DNA from 2 places in the Streptomyces broussonetiae genome. Region 1 is predicted to be linked to the other one. Evidence: predicted binding sites of a transcription regulator. Region 1 holds the regulator's gene; the other holds the start of a gene.
What was found. The regulator HspR, encoded in region 1, represses chaperone genes until heat shock. The targets are predictions, from matches to a motif close to TTGAGNNNNNNNNNCTCAA.
Positions count from the first base shown of each region.

Region 2: a site for HspR is predicted at 2,724-2,742, ahead of lon (endopeptidase La). Genes of this name have one in related genera too.

Region 1 covers NZ_CP047020.1:5,128,055-5,132,468, reverse strand. The annotation lists gene GQF42_RS23815 (helix-turn-helix transcriptional regulator) at 1-778, opposite strand, end outside; gene GQF42_RS23810 (sugar ABC transporter substrate-binding protein) at 939-2,045, opposite strand; gene GQF42_RS23805 (heat shock protein transcriptional repressor HspR) at 2,334-2,783, opposite strand; gene dnaJ (molecular chaperone DnaJ) at 2,789-3,958, opposite strand; gene grpE (nucleotide exchange factor GrpE) at 3,995-4,414, opposite strand, start outside.
Region 2 covers NZ_CP047020.1:6,267,425-6,271,838, reverse strand. The annotation lists gene lon (endopeptidase La) at 272-2,701, opposite strand; gene GQF42_RS28990 (rhomboid-like protein) at 2,827-3,612, opposite strand; gene GQF42_RS28985 (spermine/spermidine synthase domain-containing protein) at 3,856-4,414, shown strand, end outside.

The DNA of each region.
Region 1 (4,414 bases):
TGTCGGGCAGGGGCGCGGTGAGCGGGATCGCGAGGCGCCAGAGGCGCTCGAAGACCGTCACCAGGTAGGCCACGAGGGCCGGATGGCGCAGTTCCAGGGCCATCGTGCAGTCGGGGTTGGCGGGGACGAACGCCACCGTGCGGTCGAAGAGGATCAGCCGGTCGATGACCTCGTCCAGGCTGCGGGCCTCGACCGTGTCGCCCATCAGCTCCAGGTAGTTGAGCAGGCCCTGGCCGTGGCGGGCGACATGGGTGTACAGGTCGCGCATGCGCACGCCCCGGCCGCGCAGGGCCAGCGCCCGGTGCAGGCCCTCGGTCAGCTCGGCCTCCCGGCGGATGCCGCCGGGCTGCACGGTGAGCACCTCGGTGGTGCACGCCTCCGTCGCCTCGTCCATGGCCGCCTGGATCCGTGACAGCCCGTCCAGCACCCGGATGGCGCTGCCCTCGGCCGGTGCCGTCAGCGCGGGCAGCTGCCGGCCGAGACCGGCATACCACTCGAAGGCGGCCACCGCCGAGCCCATCCTCCGCTGGCTCGCGCTGACCTCGTCGCAGACCCCGCGCAGCAGCCGAGTCATGACCTCCTGCGGGGAGGTCGGCACCAGCCAGTCCATGTCGTCGGGATCCGGGTGCAGCAGGGCCAGCTCCAGCAGGCAGGGCACCGTCTCGATGTCGGCGCGCGGTACCCGCCCGCGGCGTACGGCCCGGGAGTACAGCCGGTCTCCGGCCGCGCACAGTCGGTCGGCCCCGTGTGGATGCTCCTCCGCCCCGCGCCCGGCCATCGCCCATTTCACCCCCGGTGTGCTGCCACTTCCGCAGCGCAACTATGCGCGGCGCCGACCGGGTCCGCAACACGGCTCGCTCCAATGGAGCGGCCGCGCAGGCCTGTTATGCCCGGGTATGACCCAGGCTCCGCCTCTCTCCTCTGCAGGAAGCTGCGGTCTACTTCAAGCCAATCGCCGCACAGGCGGCCTTGTACTTGGCGGTGCAGATGTCGCCCACGGTGTAGATGCCGTCGGCGATGACCGTGGACTTGATGTTGCTCTTGGTCAGCGCGGTCGGCTGGATCAGCTTGGCCGGGATGTTCTTGGTGGTGGGGCTGTCGACCTTGTCCTGGGTGAGGGCGTCGAACTGGATGTCCTTGCCCTGGATCCGGGCGACGGCCATCTGGGCCGCGGCCTGGGCCTCGTCCGGGTAGGCCTTGTAGACGCTCATGTACTGCTCTCCGGCCACCACCCGCTGGACACCCTCCAGCGAGGCGTCCTGGCCGGTGATCGGGGGCAGGGTGGTGACTCCGGCCGCCTTGAGGGCCTTGATGATGCCGCCGGCCATGTCGTCGTTGGCGGAGTAGACCCCGGCGATGTTGTTCCTGCCGATCTGGTTGATCGCCTTGGTCATGTTGGCCTCGGCGTTCTCCGGCTTCCAGTCGGTGGTGTCGAACGTCGCCGCGATCGTCACCTTGCCGTTCAGCTCGGAGAGCGCGCCCTCCTTGAACTGCTTGGCGTTCGGGTCGGTGGGCGAGCCGTTCATCATGACGATCTTGTTGGAGCTGTCGGCGTTCGAGCCCAGCGCCTCCAGCAGACTGCGGCCCTGCACCTCGCCCACCAGCTCGTTGTCGAAGGAGACATAGGCGTCGATCGGGCCCTCGGCGAGCCGGTCGTAGGCGATGACCGGAATGCCCGCGTCCTTGGCCTTCTGCACCCCGGCGGCCACCGCGTGCGAGTCGACCGCGTCGAGCAGGATGACATCGACCTTGTCGTCGATCATCTGCTGCAGCTGCGCGGTCTGCTTGGCGGCGTCCGCGTCGGCGTTGGCGTACTCGACCTTGCCCCGCTTCTTGGTCAGCTCGGCGACCTGGGACTTGATGATGGGGTAGTCGAACCTGTCGTAGCGGGTGTTCGTCTTCTCCGGCAGCAGCAGGCCCACCGTGAGGTCGTCGCCCTTGCTCGGGCTCGCGCTCGCCCCGCTCCCCGACGCGTTCAGCATGCCGCAGCCGGCAAGCGAAAGGGTCATCGTGGACACGGCCACGGATATGGCGATACGACGCATGCGAGGGCTCACTTCATGTGCGTTCCGGACGTGGGGGCTGCTATACGACCCAGGTGTCTGAAAAGACAACGCTCAGGCCACACCCGGCGTCAAGCGGAACTACTTAACGAGTGCGCAACAGCACGCTCCGATGCACCTGTGAAGAAGGAGCGGAATCATCTTCAAACGCTCTTTACGGACCCTCCATTCAACGGGAGTTCACGGGACGGTATGGGTCGGCAAAGAAATCGGCAAAGAAAAAGGGGCCCGAAAGCGGGCCCCTTGTGAGGTACTCAGGTCTGCTGCGTGTCAGTCGCGCTGCTGCCGCTTGGGCCGCCACACCACCAACGCGCTGGTCTGCTGCACCTCCTGGTACGGCACCAGGTCACGCCGGTAGGAGGCGTGGACGGCGGCCTCGCGCTGCTGCATCGCGGCCGCCGCGCCGTCCAGGGCCGCCTCCAGCTCCGCGACACGGGACTGCAGGGCGGCGACCTGGTTCTCCAGTTCGATGATGCGCTTGATTCCGGCCAGGTTGATGCCCTCGTCCTGCGACAACTGCTGCACCTGGCGGAGCAGTTCGATGTCACGGGCCGAGTAGCGGCGGCCCCGGCCGGCGGTCCGGTCCGGGGAGACCAGACCCAGGCGGTCGTACTGGCGCAGCGTCTGCGGGTGGAGTCCGGAGAGCTGGGCCGCCACCGAGATGACGTAGACCGGGGTCTCCTCGGTCAGTTCATACGGGTTACGTCGACGGCCGTCCATCTCTCTCAGTCTCCCTTCGCCGCCTCGAACAGCTCGGCCCGCGGGTCCTCGCCCGCGGTGGCCTCGCGATACGCCTCGAGTGCGTCACGAGCCTTCCCCGACACGTCCCTGGGAACACGTACCTCGACGGTGACCAGCAGATCGCCGTGGGTGCCGTCCTTGCGGACCGCGCCCTTGCCCCGGGCGCGCATCGTACGGCCGTTGGGCGTGCCGGGCGGCAGCTTCAGGGTGACGGGCGGGCCGCCGAGGGTCGGCACCCGCACCTCGCCGCCGAGGGCCGCCTCGGCGAACGTCACCGGCACGGTGACCGTGAGGTTGTCGCCCTTGCGCCCGAACACCGGGTGCTCGCCGACGTGCACGACCACGAACAGATCGCCCGCCGGTCCGCCCCGCTCGCCGGGCGCGCCCTTGCCGCGCAGCCGGATCCGCTGCCCGTCGGTCACCCCGGCCGGGATGCGGACCTGCATCGTGCGGGACGACTTCGCCCGCCCGCTGCCCTTGCACTCCGCGCAGGGGTGCTCGGCGATCAGGCCGCGGCCCTTGCAGTCGGGGCAGGGATCGGTCAGCGAGAAACCGCCGCCCGAACCCCGCGCCACCTGGCCGGTGCCGACACAGGTCGGGCACACACGCGGTGTGCCGTTCTTGTCGCCGGTGCCCGAGCAGGCCTTGCAGGGCGCCTGGGAGGACATCCTGAGTGGCACCGTGGCGCCCTCGATGGCCTCCGTGAAGCTCAGCGTGACCTCGGACTCGATGTCCTGGCCGCGCCGCGGCTGAGTGCGCGTGCCGGTCGTGCCGCCCCGGTTGAACAGGCCCCCGAAGACGTCACCGATACCTCCGCCGAAGCCTCCGCCCTGGGCGTTGCCGCCGCCTCCGAAGAGGTCGCCCAGGTCGAAGTTGAAGGAGCCGCCGGCACCCGGCCCGGGGCGGAAACCGCCGTTGCCGAACAGGGCGCGCGCGTCGTCGTACTCCTTGCGCTTCTTGGGGTCACCGAGGATGTCGTTCGCCTCGGAGATCTCCTTGAAGCGCTCCTCGGCCTTGGCGTTGCCCTTGTTGGCGTCCGGGTGGAACTCGCGGGCGAGCTTCCGGTACGCCTTCTTGATCTCGGCCTCGGTGGCGTCCTTGGGGACGCCGAGGACCTTGTAGTAGTCCTTCTCGATGAAGTCCTTGGTGCTCATCCCCGACGCCCCTCCTTCCTGACTCGAGTGATTACGTCAGCCCTCCTCCGGGCCACCGTTCTCCTTGTTGTCGGCAGCGCCGGCCTTCTTCGCCTCGGTCTCGTCCTCGGCGCCCTCGGCCTTGACGGTCTGCGCGCCGGGCTGCGGCTCGGCGACGGCCACCCGCGCGGGGCGGATGGTGCGTTCGCCGATGCGATACCCGGGCTGCAGGATCGCCACGCAGGTCGTCTCGGTGACGTCCGGCGCATAGCTGTGCATCAGGGCCTCGTGGATCGTCGGGTCGAAGGGCTCGCCCTCCTTGCCGAACTGCTGCAGGCCCATCTTGGCCGCGACGGTCTCCAGCGACTCGGCCACCGACTTGAAGCCGCCGACCAGTTCACCGTGCTCCCGCGCGCGACCGATGTCGTCGAGCACGGGCAGCAGCTCGGTCAGGAGGTTCGCGACGGCGATCTCCTT
Region 2 (4,414 bases), 1.1 Mb from region 1:
CGCCGACGCGGCCGGATCCACACCCGGCCGGGCGTCCACCAGGGTCGGTGCACGGCGGCGGGGGCCCGGCCGGCCGACGGGAGACGCGGCTGCTGCGCACCGACGGCGCGCGGCGGCTCGTACCGGCGCGCCCGCAGCAGTTCCAGGGAGTGCTCGAGGGGCACTCGCGGCGCCTTTGCGGGGGCATGGCGAAGGCCCGGGCCTCCCTCACGGGAGCCGGGCCCTCGTCCGTCCGGACCCCGCGGGCGAAGCCCGCTGAAGGGCACCGTCGTCACGCCGCGACCGGAACCTCCGGCGCCGCACCGTTCGTGGCGGGCGCGAGCGCCAGCTCCAGGACCTGTCGGACGTCGGTCACGGTGTGGACGTCGAGCTTGTCCAGCACCTCGGCCGGGACGTCGTCCAGGTCGGGTTCGTTGCGCTTGGGGATGATCACGGTGGTCACCCCGGCGCGGTGGGCGGCGAGCAGCTTCTGCTTCACGCCGCCGATGGGCAGCACCCGGCCGGTCAGCGAGACCTCACCGGTCATCGCCACGTCCGTGCGCACCAGCCGCCCGGACAGCAGGGAGGCGAGAGCGGTGGTCATGGTGATGCCCGCGCTCGGCCCGTCCTTGGGGACCGCGCCCGCCGGGAAGTGGATGTGCGCGCCCCGGTCCTTCAGGTCGGCCACCGGCAGCTCCAGTTCGGCACCGTGGCTGCGCAGGAAGCTCAGCGCGATCTGCGCCGACTCCTTCATCACGTCACCGAGCTGACCGGTCAGGGTCAGGCCCGCCGCGCCCGTCTCCGGGTCGGCCAGGGACGCCTCGACGAAGAGGACGTCTCCGCCGGCGCCGGTGACCGCGAGACCGGTCGCCACGCCCGGCACGGCCGTACGGCGCTCGGCCGGGTCCTGGGCGGACTCGGGTACGTGGTGCGGGCGCCCGAGCAGAGCGCGCAGGTCCTCGTCCCGGACCGTGAACGGCAGCTTCCGCTCGCCGAGTTCGTGCTGGGCCGCGACCTTGCGCAGCAGCCGCGCGATGGACCGCTCCAGGGTGCGCACGCCCGCCTCGCGCGTGTACTCGCCGGCCAGCTTGCGCAGCGCGCCCTCGTCGATCGTGACCTCGTCCGTGTTCAGACCGGCCCGCTCCAACTGGCGCGGGAGCAGGTGGTCGCGGGCGATGACGACCTTCTCGTCCTCGGTGTATCCGTCCAGCCGCACGATCTCCATACGGTCGGCGAGGGCCTCCGGGATCGCCTCCAGGACGTTGGCGGTCGCGAGGAAGACGATGTCGGACAGGTCCAGCTCGACCTCCAGGTAGTGGTCCCGGAAGGTGTGGTTCTGCGCCGGGTCGAGGACCTCCAGCAGAGCCGCCGCCGGGTCGCCCCGGAAGTCCGAGCCCACCTTGTCGATCTCGTCCAGCAGGACCACCGGGTTCATGGACCCGGCCTCCTTGACGGCGCGCACGATCCGGCCGGGCAGCGCACCGACGTACGTACGGCGGTGGCCGCGGATCTCGGCCTCGTCGCGGACGCCGCCGAGGGCCACGCGGACGAACTTGCGGCCCATCGCGTGCGCCACGGACTCGCCGAGCGAGGTCTTGCCGACGCCGGGCGGTCCGACGAGGGCGAGGACGGCACCGCCGCGCCGCCCGCCGATGACGCCCAGGCCCCGCTCACCGCGCCGCTTGCGCACCGCCAGGTACTCGGTGATGCGCTCCTTGACGTCCTGAAGGCCCGCGTGCTCGGCGTCCAGGACCGTCTTGGCGCCCTGGATGTCGTACGCGTCCTCGGTGCGCTCGTTCCACGGCATCTCGAGGACCGTGTCCAGCCAGGTGCGGATCCAGGAGCCCTCGGGGGACTGGTCGCTGGACCGCTCCAGCTTGTCGACCTCCTTGAGCGCGGCCTCGCGGACCTTCTCGGGCAGGTCGGCGGCCTCGACACGGGCGCGGTAGTCGTCGGACTCCTCGGCCGAGTCCCTGGAGCTGTCGCCGTTCAGCTCGCGCAGTTCCTTGCGGACGGCCTCCAGCTGACGGCGCAGCAGGAACTCCCGCTGCTGCTTGTCGACGCCCTCCTGGACGTCCTTGGCGATGGTCTCGGCCACGTCCTGCTCGGCGAGGTGGTCGCGGAGCTGCTGCGCGGCGAGCTTGAGCCGGGCCACCGGGTCGGCGGTCTCCAGCAGTTCGACCTTCTGTTCGGTGGTGAGGAACGGCGAGTAACCGGAGTTGTCGGCGAGCGCGGAGACGTCCTCGATGGCCTGGACCCGGTCCACGACCTGCCAGGCGCCGCGCTTCTTCAGCCAGGTGGTGGCGAGCGCCTTGTACTCCTTGACGAGGTCCGCGACCTGGCCGGGCAGCGGCTCGGGCACGCTCTCCTCGATCCGGGCGCCCTCGACCCACAGGGCGGCGCCGGGGCCGGTGGTACCGGCGCCGATCCGCACCCGGCTGCGGCCGCGGATCAGAGCCCCCGGGTCGCCGTCGGCCAGCCGGCCGACCTGCTCGACCGTGCCGAGCACACCGGTCTTGGCGTACGTGCCGTCGATGCGTGGCACCAGCAGCACCCTGGGCTTTCCGGACGCCGACCGGGCGGCGGCCTGTGCGGCCTCCACCGCGGCCCGCACCTCGGCGTCGCTCAGGTCCAGCGGAACCACCATGCCGGGCAGCACGACCTCGTCGTCGAGCGGCAGCACGGGCAGGACGAGCGTGAACGCCGTGGACTCAGCAGCCATGATCTCCCCTTCGGCAGTCAACTTGAGCTATGCCGACTCAACCTCTGGGCAGGGGCCGGTGTTCCCCGCACTTGTTCGCTGTGAGCGATCAGGGGATGACGCAGAGATGGGTGCAGGCGGGAGGGTCAGGCAGCGCGCGCCCAGCGACGCACGAGGGGCCAGCTCGCCACCCCTATGGTGAGCGCGATCAAGTGGCCCCAGTCCGTCATCGGGTCCACGAACTCGGCCAGATCGTTGAGCAGCAGGCCGGCCACCACGGTCAGCAGGGGCCAGCGCAGCCAGGGGGCGAGCAGGCCCGCCAGGGCGCCGATACTGGCGGCAACGCCGAAGCTGATGCCGTAGTCGAGGCGGTGCAGCGAGCTGGTGGGGAGATGGCCGAACAGGACGGCGAAGCCCACCGGGATCTCGGTCGCGAGCGTGGCCAGGACATGCCCGGCCAGGAACACGCAGGCCGCCCGCGCCCCGCCTATGCGCCGCTCCAGCGCGGTGAGCACCAGCACGAAGGCGGCCGTGTACGGAGAGAACACCCCGCCCGCGATCCACAGGGCGCTCGCCAGCAGCACCTGCACGGGCATGCACACCAGGTGGGCCACGTCCGTGCTGGAGTTCTCGTAGAGCGTGCGCAGCAGCCCGGGGGCGGCCACGGCCGCGATCGCGGAGGTGGCGGCCAGCACGGCCGCGTAGGCGAAGGTGAAGGGCGTGCCGGCCGGGGTGGGCAGCAGCCGCCACAGCCGCGCCCCGAACGGGAGCGGGCGCACCACGACGGGGACGGGAGCGAGAGGCGTGGTGCCGCGCTGGCGCGGCATGCCGTCCAGCAGGGCGGGGAACACGGCGGTGGTGCCGTCGGACAGGGGCGTGCCCGCCGGGGGCGGGGACGCGGCCGTCGCAGGGCCCGTCGCGGTCCGTTCCACGATGAGGCGCTCCTTCCGTCGCGCCCCACCATTGGGGCTCGAAGGCCTGTGTGTCTATGACCGACGCCACGCGAGAGCCGATTCACAGCAACCTCTCACGCTGCGCCGGCGTCCGCACCCCGCCGCACCCCCGCCGTACTCCCTCGGAACCCGCGTCGCACGAATGGGTACATCGCGCCACGCTCCCCCCTCGCCATCCGTAATTCCCGCGAACGACAAGGCGTGTTCAAGCAGGATGGAAGCATGACTGCCGCACATGACGCCCCCGTGGTCCTCGACCGGCGCGACGGCCCGTACGGCGAGGTGGTGCTGCGCAGGCACGGTGAACTGCTCCAGATCATCGCCAACGGGTGTTTCCTGATGGACACTTCCGACGGCCGCTCGGAACGACTGCTGGTCGACGCGGCGTACGACACGCTGGACGGCCGGCCGGAGCCATCGGTGCTGATCGGCGGCCTGGGGGTGGGATTCTCGCTCGCACACGCCGCCGCGGATCCCCGCTGGGGGCGGATCACCGTCGTGGAGCGGGAGCCGGCGGTCATCGACTGGCACCGGGACGGCCTGCTGGCGGAGCTGTCCGCCGGGGCGCTCGGCGACCCGCGCACGCAGGTCGTGCACGATGATCTCGCGGCCTACGTCCATGAGACTTCGGACACGTTCGACGCATTGTGCCTGGACATCGACAACGGGCCCGGCTGGACCGTCACGGAGGGCAACGCCGGACTGTACTCTCCGGCCGGACTGGCCGCCTGCGCAAGGGTGTTGAAGCCCGGCGGGGTGCTCGCGGTGTGGTCGGCCGAAC